Regions from separate parts of the Bradyrhizobium sp. GW821-FHT13H06 genome, predicted to be linked through region 2. Evidence: predicted binding sites of a transcription regulator. Region 2 holds the regulator's gene; the other holds the start of a gene.
The links. The regulator LexA, encoded in region 2, represses DNA repair genes until DNA is damaged. The targets are predictions, from matches to a motif close to TGTTCNNNNTGTGTTCNG.
Positions count from the first base shown of each region.

Region 1 (3,415 bases), on a different contig from region 2:
TCCACAACAGCGTGTTGGCATCCGGCGGGAAATAGATGCGGACGATGTCCGCCTTCTTGTTGGCGACGAGATCGACGAATCCGGGGTCCTGATGGCTGAAGCCGTTATGGTCCTGGCGCCAGACATGCGAGGTCAGGAGATAGTTGAGCGAGGCGATCGGGCGCCGCCACGGCAGGTCGCGCGTGACCTTCAGCCATTTGGCATGCTGGTTGAACATGGAATCCACGATGTGGATGAAGGCCTCGTAGCAGGAGAAGAAGCCGTGCCGTCCCGTGAGCAGATAACCCTCGAGCCAGCCCTGGCAGAGATGTTCGCTCAACACCTCCATCACGCGGCCGTCCTGGGCGAGGTGCACGTCGTAGGATTCGATCGGCTCCATCCAGACGCGCTCGGTGGCCTCGAACACGGCATCTAGCCGGTTCGACGCGGTCTCGTCGGGCCCCATGATGCGGAAATTTCGCTGTTGTGCATTGAGGCGGATGACGTCGCGCAGGAATTTGCCGAGCTCGCGCGTCGCTTCGGCGATGGTGCCGCCCGGCTGCGGCACCTCGACTGCGAAGCTGCGGAAGTCGGGCAGCTTCAGCTCTTTCTTCAGGAGTCCGCCATTCGCGTGAGGATTGGCGCCCATGCGCCTGACACCTTCAGGTGCGAGCGCCTGAAGCTCGGGAGCGAGCGCGCCGTTCGCGTCGAACAGTTTTTCCGGCTCGTAGCTGCGCATCCAGTCTTCGAGCACTTTCAGGTGCGCCGGGTTTTCGCGGCAGCCGGCGACCGGCACTTGATGCGCGCGCCAAAAGCCCTCGACCTTCTTGCCGTCGACTTCCTTCGGGCCGGTCCAGCCCTTCGGGCTGCGCAGCACGATCATCGGCCAGCGCGGCCGCTCGACGCTTGTCCGCCCGTCGCGGGCGTGCAGCTGGATCGAGCGGATGCTGGCGAGTGCGACATCGAGCGCATCCGCCATGGCACGGTGCATCAATCTGGGATCATCGCCGGCGACGAACAGCGGCTCGTGGCCGAACCCACGGAAGAGATCGCGGATCTCGGCATCTCCCATCCGTCCGAGCACGGTGGGATTTGCGATCTTGTAGCCGTTGAGATGCAGGATCGGCAGCACGGCGCCGTCATGCGCCGGGTTCAGGAACTTGTTCGAGTGCCAGGACGCGGCGAGAGGGCCGGTCTCGGCCTCGCCGTCGCCGACCACGCAGGCGACGATCAAGTCAGGATTGTCGAATGCCGCGCCATAGGCGTGCACCAGCGCGTAGCCGAGCTCGCCGCCTTCGTGGATCGAGCCCGGCGTTTCCGGCGCCGCGTGGCTCGGAATGCCTCCGGGGAAGGAGAACTGCCTGAATAGCCTGCGCAATCCGTCCGCATCGCGCGCGATGTCAGGATAGATCTCGCTGTAGCTGCCTTCGAGATAGGTGTTGGCGACCATGCCGGGGCCGCCATGGCCGGGGCCGCAGACATAGATGATGCTGAGGTCCAGCGCGCGGATCACGCGATTGAGATGGGCATAGATGAAGTTCAGGCCGGGCGTGGTGCCCCAATGGCCGAGCAAACGCGGCTTGATATGCTCGGGCCGCAACGGCTCGCGCAGCAACGGATTGTCGAGCAGGTAGATTTGCCCGACCGAGAGGTAGTTGGCGGCGCGCCAATAGCGATCGAGCAGATCGAGGTCGCCGGTCGCGGCGGCCGTTTTTTGTTGAATTGTCATGTTCCTTCGGCTTTCACCCAGCGATGTCACCAACTTTGTTCCGGCACGATCGATCCCTGTGCGGGATCAAACGAGATCGCCGTGACGGGCGTATTGCGTGAGGTCAAAGCCGCGCGCCCGAAATTTGGGCGGCTACTTTGCATGGGGTTGTTTTCACGTTTTTTGTTTGTGTTCTTGATTTGTTCCGTGTGCGTGCTATCTTGATTGCATGAGTCCAGCATCCTCTCATGCTCTCAAGCACCCGCCGGTCACGGCGCCCTCCGAGCCGGCGGGTGCGCCTTCAGATTTCCCCGAGCTTGGCGTCGCCATCGATCGTGCGCGAAGGCGAGGGCGGGGCGCGCAATCCAATGCCAGCGGCCGCTACGAGGCCGAGGCGCGCGTCGCTTTCGATGACGGCTGGCAGAGCCTGGAAGAGCTGCCGCCGTTCAAGACCAGTATCGGTGTCGACACCTCGCGCAAGGTGATTACCCGCAACGATTCCCCAGACATCGGCTTCGACCGCTCGATCAATCCCTATCGCGGCTGCGAGCACGGCTGCGTCTACTGCTTCGCCCGACCGACGCATGCCTATCTCGGCCTCTCGCCGGGGCTGGATTTCGAGTCGAAGCTGTTCGTGAAGCCCGAGGCGCCGGCGCTGCTCGAGAAGGAGCTCGCCGCCCCCGGCTACGAACCCAGGATGATCGCGATCGGCACCAACACCGATCCCTACCAACCGATCGAGCGCGAGCGAAAGATCATGCGCGGAATCCTCGAGGTGCTGGAACGCGCCAGCCATCCGGTCGGCATCGTCACCAAATCGGCGCTGGTGGTGCGCGACATCGACATTCTGGCGCGGATGGCCAAGCGCAACCTCGCCAAGGTCGCGATTTCGGTCACCTCGCTCGATCCGAAGCTCGCGCGCACCATGGAGCCGCGCGCCGCGACGCCGCCGAAGCGGCTGGAGGCGCTGAAGCTGCTCTCGGAGGCCGGCATTCCGACCACGGTGATGGTCGCGCCCGTGATCCCCGCGCTGAACGATTCCGAGATCGAGCGCATCCTCGATGCCGCCGCCCATGCCGGCGTCAAGGAAGCCTCCTATGTGCTGCTGCGGCTGCCGTTGGAGGTTCGCGATCTCTTCCGCGAATGGCTGATGGCGAACTATCCGGACCGCTATCGCCACGTCTTCACCCTGATTCGCGACATGCGTGGCGGGCGCGACTACGATGCGAAATGGGGCGAGCGGATGAAGGGCACCGGCCCGATGGCCTGGACCATCGGCCGCCGCTTCGAGATCGCCTGCGACAGGCTCGGCCTCAACAAGCGGCGCTCCAAGCTGACCACGGATCACTTTGCGCGGCCGAAGCGGAACGGCGATCAGCTCAGCCTGTTCTGACGGGAAGGTGGAAGAGGCATGGCATGAGTCAGGAATTGGCGGCGCCGGTGCCGAGGCTCACCGTCGTCACGCTTGGCGTGAGCGACATCCGCGCCAGCATCGCCTTTTACGATGCACTCGGCTTCTCGCGCCGGCTGAAGGCAACCGGCGAGGCCGTCGCCTTCTACGATACCGGCGGTCCGGTGCTCGCCCTGTATCCGTGGGATCAGCTCGCGGCAGATGCGGTCTTGCAGGACGCGCCGAGGCCGTCGACTTTTCGCGGCATGACGCTCGCATGGAACTGCCGGACGCGTGAGGAGGTCGATGCGGTGCTGGCCTTCGCCATCGGGAAGGGA
Region 1 is NZ_JBXAPN010000005.1:298,382-301,796, reverse strand. It holds gene AC1RQP_RS22965 (phosphoketolase family protein) at 1-1,708, opposite strand, end outside; gene AC1RQP_RS22960 (PA0069 family radical SAM protein) at 1,917-3,080, shown strand; gene AC1RQP_RS22955 (VOC family protein) at 3,104-3,415, shown strand, end outside.
Region 1: the regulator LexA is predicted to act here: its motif matches at 1,878-1,895, upstream of AC1RQP_RS22960 (PA0069 family radical SAM protein).

Region 2 (3,415 bases):
CACGAGCCGCCCCTGGCTGCCGGCCGGCGCCGGCGAGGGGGATTTCGACGGCAGCCTTGCGCCGAAGACGGCCGTGCCCCGCAACCGGGACGCAACGCCATCGGAGACGGACTTGCAGGCGGACGATTGAGGAGCGATGCGGGAGAGGTCGGTCGGGATCTCGCAGCAGGACGCAAACCATACCATCTCGCCGGCCTCGGCCGGCGATGGCATTTCATTCCTGGCCCACGACCATCGGCCGGGGGCGACGACGTCAGCCGATCGGCAGGCGCGTGATCGTGGACCGCGTGTCGGCGACGATCTGCGGCTTGTGCTCGCGTTCGCCAACCGGCTGGGTCACCGGCAGTTGCAGCACGGTCGCGCGCTGGCCTTCGACGAGCTGTGTCACCAGCACGTATTTGCCGTCGGGGAATTCGATCGCGTCATGATGGCGATCGGGAATGTGCGGGTCGATCTTGCCGAACTTGCCGACGCGGGAGTTCACGGTGCGCGTCCAGATCCAGCGATTGTCGTAACGGACGTTGTCCGCGAAGGCGAGCTCCGTTCCCGGCAGCAAGCAGACCGCGACGGAGAGATCGGCTTCGGAGGCGAAGCCGCGCGTCGAGGTGCCGCGGAAGGTCGTCGTGACGATCGTCTCGCCGACTTCGGCGGGGCGCGTCGCGACAGCATGCAGGCTGTAGTCACACATCGGGTGCTCCTCATGCGAAGATAGCAACCCGCACCTCTTTTTGAGGCGCAGGCCTCTATCAGGGTGGAAGCACGCAACGCTCTGCTTCGTTGTAGGCAAATCTGCGGCTGGACGCCGCAAGCCGCGATCACATTATCTTTCCCGGATTCGATAGGAACAAAGCCGACGCCTGTGTATTCGGAAGGCGCGTGTCGGCGCCTCGCGGCGCCGACCAGCCAGAGCATTGCCAGCTCGCTTGCCGAATGGCGGTGCGATTGTATGGCAACGGCTTACGTCGCTGATGCTGCGATCGGCGCCGCAACATCGTCCATGGAAAGTCTGGCGCATCACGTGTCCTCGAACTCTCAGGCCCGCGAAGCGATGCTGCGTCGTGCGGCGTGTCGAGGATGGCGCCGAAAGAGGGGGCCGGACAATCTGAGCAGAACCGGAAAAACCATCCAGCCGGAGCGGACAGTGATCCGCTCCAATAGATATCGAACGACCGCTCAGTACTTGCGGTAAAGCCCGATCAGCTTGCCCTGAATCTTCACGCGGTTCGGCGGAAGAATGCGGACTTCATAGGCGGCATTGGCGGGCTCGAGCGCGATAGAGGCCCCGCGGCGGCGGAAGCGCTTGAGCGTGGCTTCCTCGTCGTCGATCAGCGCCACCACGATGTCGCCGGTATCGGCGCTCTCGTTGCGCTGGATCAGCGCCATGTCGCCGTCGAGGATGCCGGCCTCGACCATCGAATCGCCGCGCACTTCGAGCGCGTAGTGCTCGCCCGAGCCGAGCATGTCAGGCGGCACGCTGATGGTGTGGCTGCGGGTCTGCAGCGCCTCGATCGGCGTGCCGGCCGCGATGCGGCCCATCACGGGCACCGCGACGGGACGCTCGCCCTCGTCCACAGGCGGGCTGGAGGTCGTGCGGACCTTGCCGAGATTGCCCTCGATGACGCTCGGCGTGAAGCCGCGGCGACTGCCGGCGGCGGCCTGCAACTCGGGCAGCTTGATCACCTCGATGGCGCGGGCGCGGTTGGGCAGGCGGCGGATGAAGCCGCGCTCCTCAAGCGCAGTGATCAGGCGATGGATGCCTGACTTCGAGCGCAGGTCGAGCGCATCCTTCATCTCGTCGAAGGACGGCGGCACGCCGCTTTCCTTCAGACGTTCGCTGATGAATCGCAGAAGCTCGTATTGTTTGCGCGTCAACATCTCGACCAAAGTCCCCCGGTTGATGTCGTTCAATTCCGAGACGAGGAAGTCAGCGATAAGCTGCTACACGTTCGAAACAAATCATGAACGGACACTATATGTTCGATATGTGTTCCGCAACTGCTTAATTTACGGTGAACAGAGCGAAGCTCGCGCCATGCGTGTGGCCGTGCAGCTCACACCGGCAGGCGCAGCACCTCGCAAGGCGTGCCGGCCTCGGCCCTCGGCGCGAACGGTGCGCGCACGAGAAGTACCTGCGCCGCAGCGAGATTCGCAAGCAGAGAGGAGTCCTGATGGCTGACGGGAAGGGCGACGAGCGTGCCGTCGTCACGCTGTTCCAGGCGCGCACGCAGATAATCCTCGCGTTGGTCATTGGCACCGAGATCGCGGCCCAGCACGGCGCGCTCGCGGCGATGATGAATCATTGAACGGCCCGACAGGGCGCGAATCAACGGCACCATGAACAGGAAGGCGCACACGTAGGACGACACGGGATTGCCGGGCAGGCCGATCACGCGCATTGCGCCGAGCCGTCCGTGCATCATCGGCTTGCCGGGCCGAATCGCGATCTTCCAGAACGCCATCGAGATGCCTTCGTCCTTGAGCGCCTGCTGGACCAGATCGTGGTCGCCGACCGAGGCACCGCCGGTCGTGATCAGGATGTCGGCGCCGCTCTCCCGGGCGCGACGGATGCCGGCGGAAGTGGCCTCCAGCGTATCGGCGGCAATGCCGAGGTCGATGGTCTCGGCGCCCGCGCTGCGGGCGAGCGCGTGCAGGGCATAGCCATTGGAATAGACGATCTGGCCGTGACCGGGCGTGGTGCCGGGCATCACCAGCTCGTCGCCGGTGGCGAGAATCGCGACCCTCGGACGGCGGCAGACGGCGAGATGCGGGTGATTCATTCCGGCGGCCAGCGCGAGATCGCGCTCCGTGAGACGGCTTCCCTTGCGGAGCAGCACGTCTCCCTCGCGGAAGTCGACGCCGGCGGAACGGATGTGCCGCCCGGAAATCGCGGCTTCCTTGATCGTGACGAGCTTGCCTTCCGCGACAGTGTCTTCCTGGATCACGACCGCATCGGCCCCGTCGGGAACGACGCCGCCGGTGAAGATCCGCACGGCTTCGCCGGGGCCAACCCTTCCCGCGAACGGACGACCCGCCGCGACCTCGCCGACCACCGTCAGCCTGGAATCGACCGTTGCCGCGTCAGCCGCGCGCACGGCATAGCCATCCATCGCCGACATGGCCTGCGGTGGCTGCGTGCGCCGCGCCGCGACGTCGCGCGCAAGCACGCGATGATAGGCCTCATCGAGGGAAACCATCTCTTCAGGTAGCGGCTCTGCATCCGCCAGCACCGCGGCAAGCGCGTCAGAAACGGGCATGAGGGCCACGGGCGGAAACTCCTGCAAATCGTTGGCGAGAGTTCTAGCCGAGTGCAGGCGCGAGGCAAAGCAGCACGCAGGATGATTTATCCGGCGCGATTTCCGTCGCGGCGGCGGCAGTTCAAGTCCGTCGCGGCATGATCCTGAAGGCGAGACAGACC
Region 2 is NZ_JBXAPN010000001.1:200,890-204,304, forward strand. It holds partial or broken gene AC1RQP_RS00995 (ComEC/Rec2 family competence protein) at 1-130, shown strand, start outside; gene AC1RQP_RS01000 (hypothetical protein) at 254-688, opposite strand; gene lexA (transcriptional repressor LexA) at 1,174-1,875, opposite strand; gene AC1RQP_RS01010 (molybdopterin molybdotransferase MoeA) at 2,052-3,263, opposite strand.